3 regions of the Fictibacillus sp. B-59209 genome follow, and region 1 is predicted to be linked to each of the others. Evidence: predicted binding sites of a transcription regulator. Region 1 holds the regulator's gene; each other region holds the start of a gene.
What was found. The regulator CtsR, encoded in region 1, represses protease genes until heat stress. The targets are predictions, from matches to a motif close to ATGGTCAATAAAGGTCAAACA.
Positions count from the first base shown of each region.

Region 2: the regulator CtsR is predicted to act here: its motif matches at 1,907-1,927, upstream of P4361_RS17040 (ATP-dependent Clp protease ATP-binding subunit).
Region 3: the regulator CtsR is predicted to act here: its motif matches at 3,195-3,215, upstream of clpP (ATP-dependent Clp endopeptidase proteolytic subunit ClpP).

Region 1 is NZ_JARMMC010000022.1:56,755-61,282, reverse strand. Features, by position in the region: rRNA gene rrf (5S ribosomal RNA) at 358-473, shown strand; gene P4361_RS19210 (CtsR family transcriptional regulator) at 1,028-1,498, shown strand; gene P4361_RS19205 (UvrB/UvrC motif-containing protein) at 1,535-2,071, shown strand; gene P4361_RS19200 (protein arginine kinase) at 2,075-3,142, shown strand; gene clpC (ATP-dependent protease ATP-binding subunit ClpC) at 3,168-4,528, shown strand, end outside.
Region 2 is NZ_JARMMC010000020.1:120,192-124,463, forward strand. Features, by position in the region: gene P4361_RS17040 (ATP-dependent Clp protease ATP-binding subunit) at 1-1,828, opposite strand, end outside; gene P4361_RS17045 (BsuPI-related putative proteinase inhibitor) at 2,096-2,608, opposite strand; gene P4361_RS17050 (FAD-binding oxidoreductase) at 2,740-4,116, shown strand.
Region 3 is NZ_JARMMC010000007.1:39,736-44,263, forward strand. Features, by position in the region: gene P4361_RS05150 (YvcK family protein) at 1-858, shown strand, start outside; gene whiA (DNA-binding protein WhiA) at 945-1,889, shown strand; gene P4361_RS05160 (HPr family phosphocarrier protein) at 1,930-2,187, shown strand; gene clpP (ATP-dependent Clp endopeptidase proteolytic subunit ClpP) at 2,542-3,141, opposite strand; gene yvfG (protein YvfG) at 3,353-3,565, opposite strand; gene cspD (cold-shock protein CspD) at 3,839-4,039, shown strand; gene rpoN (RNA polymerase factor sigma-54) at 4,190-4,528, shown strand, end outside.

The sequences.
Region 1 (4,528 bases):
CAGTGCTTTTTTGTATGTTCTTTTTTTTGACAATGATGGGTTTGGCATGTAAAGGCTGAAAAGTCGCACGTAAAGTCTCCATTCCCGCATGTAAACCCTTCAAAGTCGCACGTAAAAGGGCCAAAGCCGCAAGTAAACCCACCAAACCCGCAAGTAACGATCCCGAACAACAAAGTAGAACCTTCAAAACCTTATCCATTAGCCACAAAAAGATGATTTTCAAAGAGAATACGAAAGAATGAAGCCTATACAAACAACTAATTACTTGTTCTATTTTTCATTAAACCATCGAGGGATCAACCAAATAAGGTGGTCTGCATCTCGCTGCTTAGGGTGGGCTCGGAGCAAAGGAAATTCGGTGGTTAGCCATAGCGAAGAGGTCACACCCGTTCCCATACCGAACACGGAAGTTAACTCTTAAGCGCCGATGGTAGTTGGGGGCTTCCCCCTGTAAGAGTAGGACGTTGCCAGGCACGAATGAAGCACTGTTGGATTATCCAGCAGTGCTTTTTTGTATGTTCTTTTTTTGACAATGATGGGTTTGGCATGTAAAGGCTGAAAAGTCGCACGTAAAGTCTCCATTCCCGCATGTAAACCCTTCAAAGTCGCACGTAAAAGGGCCGAAGCCGCATGTAAACCGTACAAACCCACAAGTAACACTCCCAAATCACCCAAGGGCAGACCGTCTAGATCACTCTTATTCCGCCCCGCAGCCCTCCAATCGTACAAAAAAGGAAATTAAAAAACCTCAATTAGTCCCTTTCTCAACAAAACCCAAACACCGCACAAAACTTTTGAAATCTAAAACTTCCTTGAGCCCAGGCTCTGTAAAGTGTTGTCTGTTTTCGACACTGAAAAGTCTTCAATTGTTACGATTAATCCCAAAAATATCGGGTAATACTGTGATAGAAACACCTAGTCCCCCAATCATGAGAAAAGTATACATTAGTTGCATAAACCCTGAAAAAGCGTCTATAATATAATTGTATAGTCAAAGATAGTCAAAGTCAGAGGGGAGGGGAGCAGGTTGAAAAATATCTCAGACATCATTGAAGCATATTTAAAGCAGGTCATCGCGGGATCAAATGAGACGTTCATTGAAATCAAGCGTACGGATATTGCTGAAAAGTTCCAGTGTGTCCCTTCCCAAATTAATTATGTCATCAACACCCGTTTTACGGTGGAAAAAGGCTTTGTTGTAGAGAGTAAACGGGGCGGCGGGGGATACATTCGAATCATTAAAGTCAAAACAGAGAATTATGTCGACCTTATTGATCAGCTGCTGCTTCTTATCAATGATCGTATTTCACAAGGAAATGCGGAGAATGTTATTTTGCGGTTGCTTGATGAGCAGATCGTATCCGAACGCGAGGCGAGGATTATGCTAAGCGTGACAGATCGCTCTGTTTTACACGTGTTAGACCTTCCTGAACGTGATCAATTAAGAGCTGAATTATTAAAAGCAATGATTCGGACATTAAAATTTAGAACCAGATAACGATGTATCACATTTATTAATAGGGAGGGGAAAAAAATGTTCTGCCAGGAATGCAATGAGCGGCCTGCCACTTTACATTTTACGAAGATTGTAAACGGCAAGAAAACAGAATTCCATATTTGTGAGCATTGTGCAAAAGAAAAAGGAGAATTCCTTCCGGGGTCGAATACTTTCTCTATTCATCAGCTGCTCTCTGGATTGCTTTATGGAGATCCTTCCATTTCGGGAACGGCTTCTCCAGGACTTTCTCAACAGTCGGTCCAGGCTTGCCCTCAGTGCGGCATGACCTACAATCAGTTTGCCAAATCCGGCAGATTTGGCTGCAGCCATTGCTACGAAGTTTTTGATTCGAAGCTGGACCCTATTTTAAAGAGGGTGCATGGCGGGAATACAAGACATGCCGGGAAAATTCCGAAACGGATTGGCAGCGGGCTTCAAGAAAAACGCGAATTGGAAAAATTAAAGCAAGCGATGCAGCAGTATATTTTAAATGAGGAATTTGAGAAAGCGGCAGAGACACGTGATCAAATTCGGCTTTTGGAAAAGCAAAAGCACCGGGAAAAGGGGGAATAGAGCATGTCACTTGAACATTTTATAAGTGAAGCTATCAGTCCCTGGATGAAAAAAGAAGGACCTGATTCAGATATTGTGTTAAGCAGTAGAATCCGGCTGGCCCGAAACCTCGAAAAATATAATTTTCCAGATCTGGCTTCCAAGGAGGAATCAGAGGCTGTTATTCAGACATTAGCGGGGGCTTGTAAGGAAAATAGCTGCGGGAATTTCGGAGAGTTTGAAATTCTTCATCTCGATCAGCTAAAACCTCTCGCAAAAAGGGTATTGGTAGAGAAGCACTTAATCAGCCCTCATCTTGCAGAACAATCAAAGTTTGGTGCAGTGATGCTTAATCATGATGAGTCTGTGAGCATCATGGTCAATGAAGAAGACCATCTCCGGATCCAGTGCCTTTTTTCGGGTTTCCAGCTGAATGAGGCTTTAACCCTCGCAGCTGAATTGGATGACTGGATCGAACAAAAGGTGGATTATGCGTTTGATGAGGAACGAGGCTACCTGACCAGCTGCCCGACGAATGTTGGAACAGGATTGCGTGCTTCTGTTATGATGCATCTGCCAGCTCTGGTCTTAACGAAACAAATCAGCCGTATTATACCGGCAATCAACCAGCTGGGTCTCGTAGTCCGTGGGATATATGGGGAAGGAACGGAAGCTCAGGGCAATGTTTTTCAAATCTCCAACCAGATAACCCTTGGAAAATCAGAAGAAGATATTGTGGAGGATTTGCGGGGTGTCGTCCTTCAGCTTATTCAGCAAGAGAGAACAGCAAGAAAAACTCTGCAGGACGGTTTGAAAATCCAGCTTGAAGACCGGATCTTCAGGTCGTATGGAGTTCTGGCGAACAGCCGGATCATCCAATCGAAGGAAGCTGCACAGTGCCTATCCGACGTCAGGCTGGGAATAGACCTTGGAATTGTTGAAGGAATTTCCCGATCCATATTAAATGAATTAATGATACTTACACAACCGGGCTTTTTGCAGCAATATGCCAATGAAATGTTGAATCCTGATGAGCGTGATATCCGTAGGGCAACGCTAATAAGGGAAAGAATCAAACTTGAAGAAGCTTAAAATTTGAATGGGAGTGTGAATGATTATGATGTTTGGTCGATTTACAGAACGAGCTCAAAAGGTACTTGCGCTGGCACAGGAAGAAGCAATCCGTTTAGGCCATAATAATGTTGGCACCGAGCACATTCTGCTTGGCTTGATCCGTGAGGGTGAAGGAATTGCCGCTAAGGCGCTTCACGTTCTTGGTCTTGGACCTGAAAAGATCCAAAAAGAAGTAGAAACCTTAATTGGACGCGGCCAGGAATCCGTGCAAACCATCCATTACACTCCAAGAGCAAAAAAGGTTATTGAACTATCCATGGATGAAGCCCGTAAACTGGGACATTCTTACGTGGGCACGGAGCACATCCTGCTAGGACTGATCCGTGAGGGTGAAGGAGTGGCAGCCCGTGTACTGAATAATCTCGGAGTGAGCTTGAATAAGGCTCGCCAGCAGGTGCTTCAGCTTCTTGGAAGCAATGAGGCATCATCCAATCACCGGGGTTCTTCTACGAACGCGAACACACCGACACTTGACAGCCTTGCAAGAGATCTGACGGCGATTGCGAAGGATGGAAGCCTTGATCCAGTCATCGGCCGTTCTAAAGAGATTCAAAGGGTCATTGAGGTACTGAGCCGCAGAACGAAGAACAACCCAGTCCTCATCGGTGAGCCGGGTGTTGGTAAAACGGCGATTGCAGAAGGTCTTGCTCAGCAGATCATCAATAATGAAGTTCCGGAAACGCTTCGTGATAAAAGGGTCATGACACTCGATATGGGAACGGTCGTTGCCGGTACCAAGTATCGCGGTGAATTTGAAGACCGTCTCAAGAAAGTCATGGATGAGATCCGCCAGGCGGGGAACATCATTCTATTTATCGATGAGCTGCACACATTGATTGGAGCAGGCGGAGCAGAAGGCGCCATCGATGCATCGAATATTCTTAAACCGGCCCTTGCCCGCGGTGAGCTTCAATGTATCGGAGCGACCACACTGGATGAGTACCGAAAATATATTGAAAAGGATGCAGCGCTTGAACGCCGCTTCCAGCCAATCACAGTAAATGAGCCGACAAAAGATGAAAGTACACAGATTTTGCAAGGTCTCCGCGATCGTTATGAAGCGCATCACCGTGTCACCATTACAGATGATGCCATCGAAGCAGCCGTAACGCTGTCTGATCGTTACATTTCCGATCGCTTCCTACCGGATAAAGCGATTGACCTGATCGACGAGGCAGCTTCCAAAGTGAGACTGCGTTCCTATACTGCACCGCCAAACCTAAAAGAGCTTGAACTGAAGCTTGAAGAAGTTCGCAAGGAGAAAGATGCTGCTGTTCAAAGCCAGGAGTTTGAAAAAGCAGCTTCCTTAAGAGATACTGAGCAGCGTCTTCGCGAGGAACTTGA
Region 2 (4,272 bases), on a different contig from region 1:
TAAAGTAAGAACCGATCGCATCGAGAATGCTTGTTTCTTTTTGAACTTCAGCCACCTCGTTTGTAAATCCTAATTTCTTCGTTTGTTTAATTCCAGAACCAGCATTGCTCGTCATGATAATGACTGTATCCTTAAAACTTACCGTACGGCCCTGGCTGTCAGTGAGGCGTCCATCTTCAAGAATTTGAAGGAACATGTGCTGGACGTCCGGATGAGCTTTTTCAATTTCATCGAGCAGGATGATGCTATAAGGCTTGCGGCGCACCAGTTCTGTCAGCTGTCCTGCTTCATCATGGCCGACATAGCCTGGAGGTGAACCGATCAGCTTGGACACGGCATGTTTTTCCATGTACTCACTCATATCGAGGCGAATCATGGCTTCCTTATCACCGAACAGTTCTTCTGCAAGCGACTTCGTAAGCTCTGTTTTACCTACCCCAGTCGGACCGACAAACAAGAAGGATCCAATTGGACGGCTTTTGGCTTTAAGGCCTGCACGGCTTCGGCGGATGGCTTTTGATACTTTATCCACCGCTTCTTTTTGTCCGATGACTTTTTGGGATAAGTTTTTCGCAAGATCTTTCATTTTTGCCTGTTCGTCCGCTTGAAGCTTCCTTACAGGGATTCCTGTTTTCTGTTCAACGATTTTTTGAATATCTTCCAATGAAACCTCTGTTTTCATTTTTGGTTCGTTTTCGGTCAGTTTTTCCTGAAGCTGAAGTTCTTCCTGGCGAAGTTTGGCTGCAAGCTCATAATTTTCGCTCAATGCTGCTTTTTCTTTTTCCTTAGAAATTTCTTCTAATCGTTCTTCAATAGAAGAAGTTTCACTTCCTGAGTGCAGCAGATTGATTTTTGAACCTGCCTCATCCATGAGATCGATCGCTTTATCTGGAAGGAATCGGTCTTGAATATAGCGGTGAGAAAGATTTACACATGCTTTTAGAACATCATCAGAAAAGCTTACTTCATGATATTGTTCATATTTTGGAGCTAGTCCTTTTAAGATTTCATACGCTTTTTCTGGCGTAGGTTCATTAACGATTACTGGTTGAAAACGGCGTTCAAGCGCGGCATCCTTTTCAATTTTGCGGTATTCTTTCAGTGTGGTTGCCCCAACAACTTGAAGCTCTCCTCGTGCTAGAGCAGGTTTTAGAATGTTACCCGCATCCATAGATCCTTCCGCAGACCCGGCACCGACAATCTGATGAATTTCATCGATGAAAAGAATGACGTTCTTGCGTTTTTGAAGTTCAGCGATCAGCTGCTTCATCCGTTCTTCAAACTGGCCGCGGATTCCTGTATCAGCAACAAGAGATGCCACATCCAGCAAATAGACTTCTTTAGATAAAAGTTTAGCCGGCACAGAGCCTTCTGCAATTTTTAATGCAAGACCTTCTGCAATGGCTGTTTTACCTACCCCTGGTTCCCCGATGAGAACAGGGTTGTTTTTATTTCGGCGATTCAAAATCTCAATGACACGGCTGATTTCTTCTTCCCTGCCGATCACTGGGTCGACCAAGCCTGCTTTCGCTGCATGGCTTATATTGCGCCCGAATTGATCCAGGAATCCTCCTCCGCCACCCTGCTGGGTCTTAGGAGACTGCTGCTCGCTGGAAATACCTGAATTCATTCCGCCGCTCATCATTTGTTTAAAGAATTCGTCAAAGGATGAGAATTGATTCATAGGATTTATACCTCCTGCAGTGTTCATGGATTGTGTTACTTTATGGTAGCAATCTGTACAAAGCGTTAATTGTTGTTTGTGTTGATTAAAAGAAACATTCATATGAATAGTCGCAGGATTCACTTTACATTGTTCACATCGCATAAAGCATTTCCTCCTTCATTGTAATAGGTCATTTGTTTTGTCTGACTTTGACTATCTTTGACCTTATGGCTTTATTATACTTTGACCTTCTTTGACTTTCAAGGTTTTTGCTCAAATAATTTATACTTGCTTATTTTAAGTGTGTATCATTATCTTTGGTTTCTAGTACCTTACACTTCTTGTTCCCGAAAATCAAATGATCTGTTTTTTTTATGAATCGGAGACCACAACCCAATAAAAAAGCCCGCTTCATGAGCGGGTTCTTCACTATTTAATCTCAAATGTTTGCTTCTGTCTGTAATCGTTATCCTCATCTATTGCCGTGAGCCAGATTTCAATCGTATATGTTCCGGCTGGCAAATTTTTGACTATGATGTCCTGTGTATAGGTTTCTCCTTGTTTTAAAGTGATCTTCGAAAGAGCTTGAGTAAACATATGGTCATCTGAGTATTGATAAACTTTTTTGCCCTCTTTATTTTTCACAATGTAGTCAAATTTCTTACCGCTTGTGAATTCAAATATTTTGACTTGCTCTGTCTGATTTTTCAGTTCATAGCGCAATAGCGCGCTCCCAGCTTTTTGCTCGAGAATCGAAAGTTTAGGCTCGATGGCGCCTGCAACAATTCCTCCGCCATTGTTTCTTTCAGGATCGTCTTTTTTCTGTTCCTGCTTGTTTCCGTCTCCCATGACTGGTTCTCCCTTCTTAGCCTCATTCTTTTCCGTTGTGCCGCATCCGGCTAAAACGATGATAAACCCCAATATAAGCAGCCAGCTTTTCAATGTCATCACCTCACACATAGTCTTGGCTGATTTTTGTTATTTTACCAGAATAAAAAAAGGATTTTTATGTCTACATCTATAAGTACCCTTAAGAGAGATTATTCAACATACACCCAAGGGAGGATTTTTACATGCCAGTACTACATGAAGATTTGCTTATAGAAATGAAAAAACTTACCGATGAAAAACGTGCAACAAGCAACGAGACGATCCTTCAGCAGCACAGCAAAGATGAGTCCCATCATTCACCTGTACTTCCGGAAGTGGTGGTTTTTCCTGATTCAGCTTCCGAAGTTTCTTCTATATTACAATACGCCAGCGAACACCAGATTCCTGTTGTTCCTTTTGGAGCAGGTTCAAGTCTTGAAGGTCACTGCATTCCACTCCAGGGCGGCATCTCTATTAATTTCCAGAATATGAACAAGATCTTGGAAGTGCGTGAAGAGGATTTCCTAGTCAGGGTGCAGCCGGGGGTAACGCGTACACAATTGAATCAGGCATTAAAAAAGTACGGTTTGTTTTTCCCTGTTGACCCAGGAGCAGATGCTACGTTAGGCGGGATGGCAGCAACGAATGCGAGCGGTACGACTAGCGTGCGGTATGGAATCATGCGGCCTCAAGTCAGAGATCTGGAAGTCGTCCTTGCAGACGGCTCGATTATCCATACAGGCGGGCTCGCCGCAAAATCATCATCCGGGTATCATTTGACAAGTCTTTTTGTCGGTTCGGAAGGCACGTTAGGTGTATTTACTGAACTTACACTCAAAGTCTATGGCATTCCTGAAGCTACTGTTGCTGGAAGAGCGGTTTTCCCTAGTGTTAAAGCGGCGGTAGATGGCGCAATATCTCTTCTTTCCTCAGGAAACTCACTAGCCCGTGTAGAGCTTGTTGATGAATATTCCATCAGGCAGGTCAATCAGCACAGTGAAACCTCCTATCCCGAAAAGCCCACTCTTTTCCTGGAGTTTCATGGTAACCCATCCGGTATGCAGCAGGATGTTGCCTTTGCTGAAGAACTGTTGTCAGCTAACGGTTCTGAAGATCTGATATTCGAAACAGATTCTATAAAGAAGGCAAAGCTTTGGGAAGCAAGACATCACCTTGCCTATGCATTTAAGCATGGGTTTCCTGGAAGAGAGATGATGCTGACAGATGTGTGTGTGCCCTTATCTGAATTAACAGGCGCTGTGGTTTACGCCCGTGAACTGATAGAAAGGGAAGGTCTGCACGGCGGAGTTCTCGGACATGTCGGTGATGGGAATTTCCATTCTATTCTCATGTTTGATAAGAGCAGCGAAGAAGAAACACAAAAAGCCAATCGTATTAATGAGATGATTGTCGAGTATGCCCTTTCTAAAAGAGGAAGCTGTACCGGTGAACATGGAATCGGAATCGGCAAGATGAAATATTTGCAGCAGGAGCATGCCGACACCCTGCCATTGATGAAAATGATCAAAGAACAGTTCGACCCCCGCCATATTTTAAATCCGGGGAAGGTTTTATTTTAAAAACAGCAGATTAAGGAGAATGCGGACAGGGTAATAATAAAGTACAAATTTACCTTAGAAAGGACTAATCCATGAAAACTCTAATCATCCTAGTACTCGTAGTCATCCTTATCGTTCTGTTTATGAAAAGAAGAAGATAGTACTTAAAGAGGGGCT
Region 3 (4,528 bases), on a different contig from region 1:
ACGGCGATCGTTACCGTTGCTGATGATGGAGGCAGCTCTGGCCGACTCCGAAAAGATTACGATATGCCTCCACCGGGAGACGTGCGCAACGTCCTTGCTGCACTCTCTGAGGTTGAACCTCTAGTGGAACGGCTTTTTCAGCATCGTTTTACGACAGGTGACGGCATTACCGGCCATTCCCTGGGGAATTTACTGCTGGCTGCCATGCATGACATCACCGGGGATTTTGTCATGGGGATCAGGGAACTGAGCAAGGTGCTGAATGTCCGAGGGCAAGTGCTGCCGGCGGCTAATAAAAGCGTCATCTTAAACGCAGAATATGAAGATGGTTCATTTATTACCGGGGAGTCCAAAATTCCTCTCCGCAATAAACGAATTAAGCGTGTGTTTCTTACGCCAGACCATATCGAACCATTAGAGGCCAGCGTAAACGCGATCAATGAGGCTGACTTGATTGTTGTGGGACCCGGAAGCCTCTATACGAGCATCCTGCCCAATTTATTGGTTGGCGGTATTCGGGATGCCGTTCTCAAGTCAACGGTGCCTAGAGTTTATGTTTGTAACGCCATGACTCAAAAAGGGGAAACGAACCACTTTTCAGCAAGTGACCATGTCCAGGCACTGATTGATCACGTCGGCGAAAAAATTGTTGATGTCGTGATCGTTAACAATGAAATTATTCCTGAAGAATTTTTGGAACTCTATCGCGAAGAGGGAGCCGAACAGGTTACCTGCGATATGGATCGTTTAAATTCTTTTGGTTTTAAGATCATTAGTGATAATATAATTCAATATGGCACTTTAGTGCGCCATGATGCGAAACGTGTATCTGAACTGCTTCTTTCATTACTGGGATAAAGGAGTAGTTTTTTCAGAAATTGAAGGCTGAATAACAGCTATCTAACCCTCACGTTACCGTAGTGGATAGAAGAGGGGTGAAAAAGATGTCTTTTGCGGCAGAAACAAAAAAAGAACTGACCCAACTGGAGATGAAAGATTGCTGTGCAAAGGCGGAATTGGCAGCGCTGATCCGAATGAATGGTTCTATCTCTTTTTCGAACCGCCAGATCGTTCTGGATATTCCAACTGAGAATGCCGCCATTGCCCGCCTTATCTATACATTGATCAAGAGAGTGTATTCCTTTCATGTGGAACTCCTGGTCCGTAAAAAAATGAGGCTGAAGAAAAACAACGTGTACATCGTCAGGCTCACTCAGGAAGCAAGAGCTCTTCTAGAGGATTTAAATATCATAGATGAAACCTTCACGTTCAACAGGGGGATCGCAGAAAACATTCAAAAGAATTCCTGCTGCCGCCGATCATACATGAGAGGTGCTTTTCTTGCCGGAGGATCTATCAATCATCCGGAAACGAGTTACCATCTTGAGATTTTTTCAATGTATGAGGAACATACAGCAGCCCTGTGCGAGCTGATGAACACCTTTGATCTAAAGGCAAAAATGCTTGAACGCAAAAAAGGATACATTATTTATTTGAAAGACGGGGAAAAGATATCTGAGTTCCTTACTTTAGTTGGAGCGCACAACGCTATGCTCTATTTTGAGGACGTCAGGATCTTGAAGGATATGAGAAACTCCGTCAACCGCCTCGTAAACTGCGAAACCGCCAATTTGAACAAAACAGTGGGTGCAGCAATGAGGCAGGTCGAGAATATCAAATTTATTGAAAACCAGGTTGGTCTCGAAGTTCTTCCTGACAAACTCCGCGAGATCGCTGAACTCCGCGTCGCCCATCAGGAAATTACCCTGAAAGAGCTAGGTGAGATGGTTTCTTCAGGCGCAGTAAGCAAATCGGGCGTCAACCACAGGCTTCGGAAAATTGATGAAATCGCTGACAAAATTCGGTTAGGACAACCCATTTCGAAATAAAAACAAAACTACACACTAATCTTTAAAAGGAGGAACAGCAATGATCGAGAAGAAGGTAACTGTTCAATTGAAAACCGGATTGCAAGCCCGTCCGGCTGCCTTATTTGTGCAGGAAGCGAACCGTTACAACTCTGAAGTATTTGTAGAAAAAGACGGAAAAAGAGTCAATGCAAAAAGTATTATGGGAATCATGAGCCTGGCCATCGGATCTGGCGTCGATATTACCATTTCTGTTAGCGGACATGATGAAGAAGAAGCGATCAAGGGGCTTGAAGCCTTCATTACGGAGCAGAACTAGGTTTTATTGAAGAAAATAGAAGAAGTAAAAGGGCAAAAGCGGATTCGATATGATCCTATCATCATCGAAGAGCTTTTGCCCTGTTTTTTGTGTTGTTATGGGGCGTTTTGCCGCATGTAGGGTTCGCAGATTGCCGGTTACTGGCCAAACACATATTATGTAAACTGTCTTCCATTGCTTGAAAGCCCGGATACCGAAGAAGCTTTACCGTTTTGTCCGGGCAAACATCGCCAATATTAAAATTACGATGACGATGACTCCGATGGAAACGAGGACATTGTATAGATTCATGATCATCTCCCCAAAATAAAAGCCGCTCGTAAAAAGATGAGCGGCTTTCTTGTTTTCATTTCATTAAATGTTTTTAGGATCTTCTACGGAAGAGATGACACGGTCAACAAGTCCGTATTTTACAGCATCCTCAGCTAGCATGAAGTTGTCACGGTCTGTATCGCGCTCGATTACTTCAAGAGGCTGGCCTGTTTTTTCAGAAAGAATTTTGTTAAGCTGTTCGCGCATTTGGATGATACGGCGAGCATGAATTTCAATGTCTGTTGCCTGTCCGCGTGTTCCGCCTAGAGGCTGGTGAATCATAACCTCAGAGTTTGGAAGTACATAGCGTTTTCCTTTTTCACCGGCTGCAAGCAAGAATGCTCCCATGGAAGCCGCCATACCGATGCAGATCGTGGAAACGTTAGGCTTGATGAAGTTCATCGTATCATAAATCGCCATACCTGCTGTGATGGATCCGCCAGGACTGTTTATGTAAAGGGAGATATCCTTTTCAGGGTCCTCGGCAGCAAGAAAGAGCAGCTGAGCTACGATAGAGTTGGATACATTGTCATCAATGCCGCTTCCAAGCATGATAATACGGTCTTTTAACAGACGGGAGTAAATATCATATGCACGTTCGCCACGGTTCGTTTGTTCAATAACTGTAGGAATTAAATTCATGAATAATCCTCCTTTTATGGTGTGTTTTCATGTGTTACTGACATCATACAAAAAAGGTCAAAAAAGGTCAAACGAAAAGCTTCTTTGTTAATAATTCTATGTAGAGGCTTCACAATCCTTTATTTAACAATATGTTTAGACTATCATCATCATTCCCGCGACACCAGGTTTTAAACGTATGGCACGTCAAAAGTTTTATAGTTAAAGAGGATCAGCTATTCTTTACATTTGTATAAGCTGTTTCGAGATTTCGGATCCGGCGGACGATTTCTGCGTTTTTGTTGAGATGGTCATTGATGAGGGTTCCGACAATGGATCGGTAATAGGCATTCATTGCGTGCGATTTCGTAAACACGTCTTTGTTCCGTTCGATGTATTGTTTGAAATTTTCTTCAAAAAAAGCCACTGAAAATTGTTCAGCCATGGTTGCAGCACTCCTTCGTTTCAACTGTTTATATAGTATCAGATTCCGGTGCCAGGCACCAAAACAGAAAATTATATTCTTGGTGCCAGGCACCAAGAATAAATTAAGCGCCTTGTTTTGACAATTGGAAATTACCATGATATAGTGGTGCTGACCATATACGTGTTATTATGACTGGATGTAAACAATATGTGTTTTCTTTTAGTTTTTGTAGCATTGTCACATGGTTCCAATTTTTAAAGCGCTTTAACGCGCCGACAGGAGGATATACCCATGCAAAACGGGAAAGTAAAATGGTTCAACGCAGAAAAAGGATTCGGTTTCATCGAAGTTGAAGGTGGAGACGATGTATTCGTACACTTTTCTGCTATCCAATCTGAAGGTTTCAAATCTTTAGACGAAGGTCAAGAAGTATCTTTTGAAATCGTTGATGGTGCTCGCGGACCTCAAGCTGCTAACGTTACTAAACTTTAATAGCGTGATAAAAGGGCCAGTAATGGTCCTTTTTTTTGTGCCCAAAAATCGCAAACTCCAGCAGTGTTAACCTGATGGAAGGAACTTCAAATCTTTTTCAGTGTTGCCTGCTGACATTCTATAGTATCATAGTAACAGGAGGGATTTATAATGGAGCTGGGATTATTTCAACAACAAAATTTAAGTCTTGTCATGACTGCAGAGCTTCGCCAGGCCATTGCCATCCTGCAATATCCTTGCTATGAACTTTCTCAATTTTTACAAGAACAAGCGGTAGAAAATCCCCTCATTGAGTTGGCGGATTCGCCAGTCTTTTTTAATACCGATAAAAAGAAAGCGCTTCAAAAAAGTAAAACAACGCAAGATGCGGATGTGATCGGGATGATGCAGCCTGCTGAAGAAACCATGCACGACCGCCTGCTTCATCAAGCGTTAGCCATACCTGCATCAGATGAGATTGCAGCTGTTGTCCGCTATCTCATCTTAAAT